One region of the Paenibacillus sp. FSL L8-0663 genome, then DNA from elsewhere that is predicted to be linked to it. Evidence: riboswitches for the same ligand, from Rfam matches in the RefSeq annotation. Region 1 holds a riboswitch; each other region holds the start of a gene.

Region 1 (3,281 bases):
GTGTATTAGCCATGCAAATTCACCTGTCCTTCATTTGGAGTGTTTTAGAGAAAATAGGGTGGTTTAAGGCGTTTGAGACCGCTCCGCGTTTCATTTGGTCTTACGATCGCTGTTGCAGGGGGATTCTTGGATTATTTAAGTTTTCAAAGGTAAGAATTCCCCTGCAAAGGCGAACGCTCCGCTTCTCCAGATTCAAATGAACCGCTCCGCTGCTGCCCGCCTTAAAAGCACCCTATTTTTAAAGCTGGTTTGTGCGGCATTTTTAACACACAAGCGCACCTACTTAGCGCTTAGATAATATGAAACTAAAGAATAAACCAAGTTGAACGAGAACGAAGTGGGCGGAATGGTGCTGTCAAGCGTTAGCGTTCGCCTTTGTACCCAGATTTCAACCTCTGGATATTCATAAAAGAAATCTGGGTACAACAGCGATGGGAAGCACCATCCGACTGCGTAGTAGGGCTTCGTTCACTTCTCTAGTTCAGTCTTATTTAGCGTTTTAACAAATGGTCAGCGCTTGGGCAAGAAGTTGTTTGTGAAGGCCTTATCGACTTCCAAAGGCTTGCTGAGCAGCTTGCGTTCGTACATCCAGTCCGAATAGTTTTGCCATACCTCCGCTTTTTGCACACCCCATTGTGCGGCATCGTCCTGATAACGCGGGCTCAGCCATTTTTGGCTGGCAAGTACCAGTTTTTTATCCAGCTCCGGTACAGCTTTGCTTAAAATGTCTGCGGCTTCTTCCGGATGAGCGATAGTGTATTCATAGCCTTGTGCGGTAGCATCCATGAACGCTTTAACCAGCTCGGGATCATTTTTTATCGTTTGTTCGTTGCTCACAATTACAGGCGTATAGTAGTCGAGGCTTTTGGAATAATCTTTTACATACAGCATATCCAATGGCTCATCTCGAAGTTGGGCCTCGATTCCGGTCCATGCGTAGAAAATCCAGGCAAAGTCGATATCCCGCTTCACGGCTGTAAAATAGTCTGCATTGCCCATGTTGACGATCTTCACTTTGCTCACATCGCCTTTGTCTGAATCCATGATGGATTTCATGACCGCTTCTTCTACGGGAGAGCCCCAACCGCCGTATTTTTTACCTTCAAAATCTTTCGGGCTTTTAATTCCGCGATCTACCGGGGCTGCGAAGCCTGAGGTATTATGCTGAATCACCGCAGCGATGGATACAAGCGGCACACCTTGCGTGCGAGCCTGTGTGACGCCTTCTTGGTAGCTGATACCAAAAGGTGCAGCATTAGAAGCAACCATTTGATCGGCTCCGCCTGAACCAGGTTGAACAATTTGGACATTCAAACCTGCTTTTTCGTAAAATCCTTTGTCCTTGGCGACATAGAGTCCCGTATGATTCGTATTGGGTGTCCAGTCGAGCACGATTTTAACATCTTTGAGCCCCTTTGCCGGAGTAGACGTTTGAGTGTCGGTAGCGGAAGCCGCTTCTTGGGATGTAGGGGGACTTCCACCGCAAGCGGTCAGGGTCAGGGCCATGAGCCACAGACTGATCAGTCCCAGGGTTAATATTTTCATGCGCTTCATCGTTAGTGTTCTCTCCTTTTGATTACCCGTTATCCATCCAATCAGACAGCTTAAGTTTCCCATTTTCATAAAAATAACATCTGCCGGACGCGATCTTTCCAACAACTTAATCCTCAACAAAAAAAGCGCCCCGAGTTTCCGGGACGCTTGCGCTTGTATATACCAAAGTAAGGGATGGTCCTATGTAAAAAAGGCACATCTTGCTTAAGCATTCCTACGCTGGCATTACCCAGATCAGGTTGTAAGGGTCAGTGTCTTGGGACACACTCTCAGCCGGCCGATTCCAGCACCCCTGCATTGTATGGTTTAATGGGTCATTTATTCGGGTTTACTACGACGATTATATGCTTTGAATGCGGGTCTGTCCAGCATGAAGGGAGAGATGACGGTTCATTTGCCGAACGACAGGGTACACTTTTACTGTGAGCTTTGATCTGAAAATGAGTATGAATCAAACCGATTCGATCCGGTCATGTTATTTTCAGAACAGCTGCGCAGGTAGGTTCAGATGGGCTGGTGCCCAATGGTATGGCCGTAGAGAATTCTAATTCGTGAAAAGGAGTTGTTGTACTGTGGGTAAAACGGAAACATTGGATCGCAACCAACTGGAACAAGCCATTGTGAAGGCTTTGGATAACAACAAATTTTGTTCGTTAGGTACGGTAGAGGGTGGCAAACCGAAAGTACGCTATATGGCCCTTTTTAACGATGGAATGAACATTCATCTGGCGACAGATCGCAAAACGCATAAAGTGGATGAGCTAAAGGACAATCCGAATGCTTACCTGCTGCTGGGTTATGAGGTTGGCGGTACGAAGGAAGTTGTAGAAGTGGAGGCTACCGTCCAGATTACAGCTGATGAGGGGCTGCGCAAACAAGTGTGGAACGATTCCTTGAAGGAATGGTTCTCCGGACCGGACGATCCCGATTATGTCATTCTGGACGTGAATCCGACTTGCATTGAGTATGTGGGTCAGCAAACGGAGCGCCAGGTGTGGAAGAAATAGTACGAATATAAATGGATAAACCAGTGAATCTCCGAGTTTTTATTAGGAGGTTTGCTGGTTTTTTTATGTTTGAGAAAATTAATTATTTTTTCATAAATAATTTTAAGTAAATGACTACTCTTTTGTCTGGCGTTGGATTAAAATAGAAATGGTGGGTTCAAGGCTTACATATATGTGCAAAAGTATGTATATGAGGCATACACCTTAATGAGGAGGGGTATATTTTGTTATTTCGTAAAAATTGGTTTAAAGGGTTTACAGCAGCAGTTGTAGCTTGTAGCATGCTGGTGTTTTCAGCCGCTCCATCCTGGGCAGCTAGTGATTCTCGTGATAGCGCTACGGTGAATTTGCGGATCATGGAAACAACGGATATCCATGCGTCCCTGATGAACTACGATTACTATTCGGACAAAGAAACCAACGAGTATGGCTTGGTTAGTACAGCTAGCTTGATCCAGAAGGCACGTAGTGAAACAAGAAACAGTATGCTGTTCGATAATGGTGATTTGCTGCAGGGCAACCCATTAGGCGATTATATGGCCCGCAACAAAACCTTTGAGAAAGAAGGCGGTGTCCATCCGGTCTACAAGATGATGAACCTGATGGGCTATGATGCAGCTACAGTGGGCAACCATGAATTCAACTACGGTCTCGACTTTCTGGACAAATCGCTCAAGGGAGCTGATTTTCCTTATGTAAATGCGAACGTTTATGTTGATA
Region 2 (3,281 bases), 350 kb from region 1:
ACAGCAGCAGAGCAATCACAACGTGCTTGAACCGCAGCAGACGGGGATTAAAGAGTGGGGTGGACGGCTCCTGAACAGCGGTCTGTAGCTGAGAGTTGCGCTGGGATGTAGAAATCATGTAAGAGCCTCCTTATATAAAATTGATCCTCGTTTCAATAGAATTTAGGTATAATTCCACTTGAAAATGATAGTGTATATCCGTATAGATACCTATTATCGTATGATGGGGGTTATCCAAAGTCAACGCCTGAACCGGAAAAGTAAAAATGATGCAAAGAATTGTCGATGTTTGTTCTCGTTCTGTAATATGGTTGTCACAAAAACATCGGTTTACAGTAGCCGCGACTATTCTATATAATTTATGTAACCATGTTTCATAGTGTGAAACGAATATGGATACAAGAGGAGCGGTTCACGAATGGAAGACCGTAAATTAACCGTTCGCGCTGTAGAGCGTGCACTTGATATATTGCTGTGTTTTACCGCAGATTCGGATCTTGGCCTAACGGAGATTGCCTCCAAAATTGGTCTACATAAAAGCACGGTTCATCGGCTGCTGACTACGTTGGAGGATCGGGGCTTTGTCGTTCGGAATGCCGAAACGGAAAAATATCGACTTGGCTTCCGCATTTGGGAGCTATCCACACATTTGTCCCAAAGTGACGAGCCGGCGGTGTTGTTACAGCCTGCAATGGAAGGACTGCGTGACCGTCTGGGCGAAACGGTCAGCTTGTACTTACGGGACGGCAGCATGCGTATTCGCATACAAGCCGTGCAGAGCAATCAGGCGATCCGCAGGGTTGCGCCTGTGGGTGCGCGTATGCCGCTGGCTGTAGGAGCCTCCAGTAAGGTGCTGGCTGCCTTTATGCCGCCGCAGGAGCTGGAAGCCCTGCTAAGCGGGAATGAATGGCCGCCCTCGGTAGACGCGGAGGTCTATAAAGCCCAGCTGCAGGACATTCGCGAGAAGGGCTATGCGACCAGCTATGAAGAACGGGAGCCAGGGGCCGCTGCTGTGGCCGCACCAATTGTGAACCGGAAGGGACAGGTCACTGCGGCTTTATCTGTATCCGGTCCGGTCAGCCGGCTTGCACCCGAGACGCTACATGACTTTGCTCCGATTTTGATCGAAGCGGCTAAGGAAATGGGGCTTATGCTTCCGTAACAAGAATGAATGCAGTTGAAGCAAGCAAAGTGATTTGGTGAGGAGCGTCTTCTTGCTAAATGGAACCTAGAAGGGTTGCCAAAGCCATAAATTTGAAGTAGTCTGATAAGGATGGCGGGATGTCTGTTATGTCCGCCTCATGTGAATAGAAGTATCGCAGTTACTGGGGGAGCCTGTAATGCCGGGCTGAGATGGAATCGTGTAAGATTCCGGACCCTTTGCACCTGATCTGGATCATACCAGCGTAGGGAAGTAATCGGCCATTGAAATGTATACGCAGCTGCTGTCTACGGTGACGCATTGGAATAGGATTATTCCACATGTGCACGGTCTGGATAGCTGCCTCGTTAGATTAGCCGGTTCCCTCGGGAACCGGCTTTTTTGCATAGATCAGCGCCACCCTGGGAATGGTTCCGGATCGGTGTGTCATTTCATCGAAACAGGAGGAATGGACAATGAAGCCGACAGAAGTAGAAGGAACAAAAGGAACAGAATTTAAATCAGCAGAAGTAAGGTTGGCAGGAACAAGGGAAGTTGGGGTAGAGAAGACAAACGGGGAGCAAGCCAGTGGGGTAACGCCCTTTCCAGGGAGCCGTAAGGTATATATTCAAGGCTCGCGGCCGGACATTGCCGTCCCAGAGCGGGAAATTGCTCTTCATCCTACACATACGCCGCAGGGCACGGAGCATCATGAGCCATTGCGTGTGTACGATACGAGCGGTCCCATGACTGACGAAGCCTATCAGGTCGATATCCGTCAGGGCCTGCCTCCATTACGGCGAGCTTGGGCACTGGAACGGGGCGATGTGGAGGCTTACGAGGGACGCGCCGTCAAACCGGAGGATAATGGACTGAAACCTGGCTCCAAACGGGAGACAGTTGAATTTCCCGGCGTGACCAACCGTCCGCTTCGTGCTTCGCAAGGTCGTACAGTGACGCAAATGCATTATGCACGGCAAGGGATCATTACGCCCGAAATGGAATTTGCGGCGATCCGCGAAGGGGTGGAGCCTGAGTTTGTACGGCAGGAATTGGCGGCTGGACGAGCCATTTTGCCTTCGAATATCAATCACCCGGAAAGTGAGCCGATGGTCATTGGGCGTCATTTTCACGTGAAGATCAATGCGAACATTGGTAATTCTGCGGTTACCTCCTCGATTGAGGAGGAAGTGGAGAAAATGACCTGGGCTGTGCGTTGGGGCTCGGATACAGTTATGGACCTATCCACAGGCCGTAATATCCATACCACACGTGAATGGATCATTCGGAATTCTCCTGTACCGATTGGAACTGTGCCGCTGTATCAGGCACTTGAAAAGGTGAACGGCGAAGCAGAAGCGCTGACGTGGGAGTTGTATCGCGATACGCTGATCGAGCAGGCGGAGCAGGGAGTGGACTATTTTACAATTCATGCGGGTGTATTGCTGCGGTATATACCGATGACGGCGAATAGAATGACGGGAATTGTGTCCCGTGGCGGGTCGATCATGGCAGCCTGGTGCCTTGCGCACCATCAGGAGAATTTTTTGTATACACATTTTGAAGAAATCTGCGAAATTATGAAAGCCTATGATGTGGCCTTTTCTCTCGGGGATGGTCTACGTCCAGGTAGTATCTATGATGCGAATGATGAAGCACAGTTTGCAGAGCTGGAAACGTTGGGCGAGCTAACGCAAATCGCATGGAAGCATGATGTTCAGGTCATGATTGAGGGGCCGGGACATGTCCCTATGCATAAAATCAAAGAGAATGTGGATTTGCAAATGGAGATTTGTAAGGAAGCTCCTTTCTATACCTTGGGACCGCTCACGACGGATATTGCCCCCGGATATGATCATATTACCTCAGCCATCGGGGCGGCGATGATCGGTTGGTTCGGGACGTCCATGCTGTGCTATGTTACGCCTAAGGAGCATTTGGGTCTTCCGAATAAGGATGATGTCCGTGAGGGTGTCATTACCTACAAAATTGCGGCACATGCTGCCGATCTGGCGAAGGGCCATCCACGGGCGCAGCAGCGGGATGATGCTTTGTCCAAGGCACGCTTTGAGTTCCGCTGGCGGGATCAGTTCAATCTGTCGCTTGATCCCGAGCGGGCCTTGTCCTACCATGATGAAAC
Region 3 (3,281 bases), 2.6 Mb from region 1:
TGGATATCCAGATCAGAGAATTTTCCTGTTCCCAACAACAACCTCGAGGTAAAAGATGCTTTTCCAATGGTTAACATAATCAACCGCCTCCCACAAAATGTACAATCTCTAGGCAATCTCCATCTTTCAGTACCGCTTCATCATGATCTTCACGGGTCAATATATGCCGATTCAGCTCCACCACTACGGTTTTCACCTTTACATCAAGCTCATGTAGCAATTGATTCACATGAGTGATTCGATTAGAAAAGGTCAGGCTCTGGCCGTTAATCGTCAGCTTCATAAGCTTTTCTCCTTGAGGAGCTCAGAAGAAAAACTACTTATCCCAAGTTCTGCTGCACAAGCCCCATTAAGCATAGCTGCCATCGCACGCCCGGTAGCATCACTCAGCAGGACACCGTTACGATAATGCCCGACTGCAGCATATACGCCCTCGACCCCAGGAACAATTCCTATAAAAGGATGACCTGATACAGCCTGCGGACGTAAGCCCGCCCAAGCGCGTATAAAAGAAGCTTCACGGACGCGCGGCAGCCAGGCAGAGGCACGTGCCAGCAACCCCTCCAAGCCTCCTACGGTCACCTCTTCGTCATATTGATGTGGAAGGCTCGTTGCCCCAATCCAAAGCTCGTTATTCTGTTTAGGCACGAGGTAAATATCATCAGCATAAATGGTATATTCTAACGGGTGATCCTTCAAGGAGACCGCTACCGCTTCGCCCTTGACCGGATAAAGTGGATATTCAAACCCAACCTGCGCTAGCAATTTCATGCTATCCAAGCCTCCGGCAATAATGACCTGATCGCAGGAAAAAAAACCACTATCTGTGCGGACACCGCAAATTCGACCATCCTGTATGACCAGTTGCTCTGCCTGTGTACCAGACCATACCGTTGCTCCCAGCACCGCAGCAGCACCTGCATAAGCACGGCAAAGCTGGACAGGAGCCACTTGTGTCTCCTTTGAACGATATATTGCCCCGATCGCTTGTTCATCCAAACCTGGAATTCGTCGGGCCAATTCTTTCGCATCCCACCAGATAGGACAATCACCCTCTCGCGTTTTAGCAGCTTTCCAGCGTTTTTGGCCTTCAGTCTCCGTACGGAAAGGGGTCACAAACCCTTCAGTACGGAATTCCACCGAAATACCTGACAAACGCTCTAGATCACAGACAAGCTCAGGGAATGCATCTCGACTTATGCGAGCAAATCGTGATAGCTCAGAGTCGGTGAACTCTTCACTTTCCGCTGCCAGCATTCCAACCGCTGCTCCTGAGGCTCCCTCACCCGGGATCAATCGTTCCAGCATAATCGTACTTCTTCCCTCCTTGGCCACATGATAAGCAATGGAACTGCCGATGACACCTCCACCTATGACCAAGCATTCAGCGTGTCCTATCACTCTTTCCTCTGTGTGTATCTTTAGCATTTGTTCCGTATCTCCTCTCCATAAACCCTTCTGCTTTCAGCTTGCCTCTACTCTCGTTTTCTCGCTACAGGCTGTGAACTACAAGGTCTGCCATTCGCCTATACTCCATTGCAGCTGCAACGGGCGACTCAGCCTCCCATATACCAGACATCACTGCAATTCCGCTTGCTCCGGCCCTATAAAGCTCCGGGATATGATGCGGTTGTATGCCGCCTAGCGCAATCACCGGAATGTTTGACAGTCTGCAAATATGTTCAAGCTGAGCTAAACCCCGCGGTACAATACCGGGCTTACAATGGGTCTCATATACGTGACCATAAAGTACATAGTCCGCTCCTGCCCGCTCAGCAATTTGCATCTCCTCCAAGGAATGTACAGACACTCCACAGCGTGTACCCTTTGGAAGTAGGCTTTTCACATCCACAACAGGTAATCCATTAGCTGGTAATTGAACGGCTCCGACCAAAGTAAGTAAAGCTACATCCACACGATCATTTACTACAATTTGTTGCAAAGGAACTTCCTGCTCCACCAGGCTGCGAGTCAAAGAAAGCAATGCAGAGGCACCATTCTGTTTTAAACGTGCGTGTACATAATGAACATACGGACAAATCACAGCAGCCACTTGGGCGGCTTGTGCAAAAGTGCCCTTTTCCATCGAAATTGCGTGTAATTCGATTTTGTCTTCACCTCACATTGGACTAAAGGATCTAAGCTTAGCCAGCCACGTCTACCAGCAGGAATGAAAGGGGATTATATGTGAATCGTCTACGGAAGCTCGAACTACTTAAAATGAACGAAACGCAAAAAAACCACTTCCCCAAGGAAGTGGTTTAACGAACGCCCAATAATCGAACGGACCATGAATCCGTATACGTGTATCGTCCCACGCACAAACAAAAATAAAGATGGTGTTGCCTTGTTTGTACGGCGCTCACTTCCCTACGCTGGCATAACCCAGATCAGGTGCAAAGGGTCCGAAATCCATTTATTCCGTCTCAGCCGCATGGGCGGCTCCCCTAGTGTGACTATTTTATTGTATAAGCTAAAGATAGCTTAGCATATTTTTCTAATTCTGCAAACCCCACTTCGTGTGAAATTTGCTGGAACTGGATTTAGCTGATTTTAGTTAACTTTACTTGACCACTCTTCCACATTCCACGTTTTGGTTACCCAATCCTCGTAAAAGTCCGGTTCGTGAGATACAAGCAATACGGTCCCTTTGTATTCCTTCAAAGCACGTTTCAGCTCATCCTTTGCTTTAACATCCAAGTGGTTGGTAGGCTCATCGAACAGTACCCAGTTGCTTTCACGCATTAACAGTTTGCAAAGACGGACTTTAGCCTGTTCTCCACCACTGAGCGCAGATAGCGGACGCGTGATATGCTCATTTTTCAAACCGCAACGCGCCAAATGTGCTCGTACTTCATGCTGGTTCAAATGCGGAAATTCATTCCACACATCGTCAATCGGTGTAATTTTCTCGGCCTTTACTTCCTGCTCAAAATAAGCGGGTTGCAAAAAATCACCTTGATAGGTTTTTCCACTGATTGGCGGAATTTTTCCCAATATGGTTTTGAGCAATGTCGATTTACCGACACCATTGTAGCCGACAATTGCAATCTTTTCGCCACGTTCAATCGTCATGGACATTTTAGGCAAAAGGGCATGTGTATAACCAATCTCAAAATCAATACCCTCAAATACCGTCTTTCCGCTTGCACGTGCCTCTTTGAATTGAAAGGTTGGTTTTGCGGCTTCTTCAGGCTTATCAATACGTTCGATCCGATCAAGCTGCTTTTCACGGCTCTTTGCTCGGCCTGATGTAGAGGCACGCGCTTTATTACGCTGAA

The links. Region 1 has a riboswitch for thiamine pyrophosphate ahead of MKY75_RS02095 (ABC transporter substrate-binding protein). Riboswitches for the same ligand answer to the same signal wherever they lie in the genome.
Region 2: another riboswitch for thiamine pyrophosphate. It lies ahead of thiC (phosphomethylpyrimidine synthase ThiC); the one in region 1 lies ahead of MKY75_RS02095 (ABC transporter substrate-binding protein).
Region 3: another riboswitch for thiamine pyrophosphate. It lies ahead of MKY75_RS13295 (thiamine phosphate synthase); the one in region 1 lies ahead of MKY75_RS02095 (ABC transporter substrate-binding protein).

Annotation. Positions count from the first base shown of each region.
Region 1 is NZ_JBBOYM010000001.1:469,498-472,778, forward strand. It holds gene MKY75_RS02090 (MTH1187 family thiamine-binding protein) at 1-13, opposite strand, end outside; gene MKY75_RS02095 (ABC transporter substrate-binding protein) at 511-1,554, opposite strand; TPP riboswitch at 1,748-1,858, opposite strand; gene MKY75_RS02100 (pyridoxamine 5'-phosphate oxidase family protein) at 2,127-2,561, shown strand; gene MKY75_RS02105 (bifunctional 2',3'-cyclic-nucleotide 2'-phosphodiesterase/3'-nucleotidase) at 2,786-3,281, shown strand, end outside.
Region 2 is NZ_JBBOYM010000001.1:822,937-826,217, forward strand. It holds gene MKY75_RS03630 (alpha/beta hydrolase) at 1-118, opposite strand, end outside; gene MKY75_RS03635 (IclR family transcriptional regulator) at 419-1,162, shown strand; TPP riboswitch at 1,318-1,430, shown strand; gene thiC (phosphomethylpyrimidine synthase ThiC) at 1,618-3,281, shown strand, end outside.
Region 3 is NZ_JBBOYM010000001.1:3,109,498-3,112,778, forward strand. It holds gene MKY75_RS13280 (thiazole synthase) at 1-77, opposite strand, end outside; gene thiS (sulfur carrier protein ThiS) at 80-283, opposite strand; gene thiO (glycine oxidase ThiO) at 280-1,428, opposite strand; gene MKY75_RS13295 (thiamine phosphate synthase) at 1,493-2,086, opposite strand; TPP riboswitch at 2,351-2,459, opposite strand; gene MKY75_RS13300 (ABC-F family ATP-binding cassette domain-containing protein) at 2,554-3,281, opposite strand, start outside.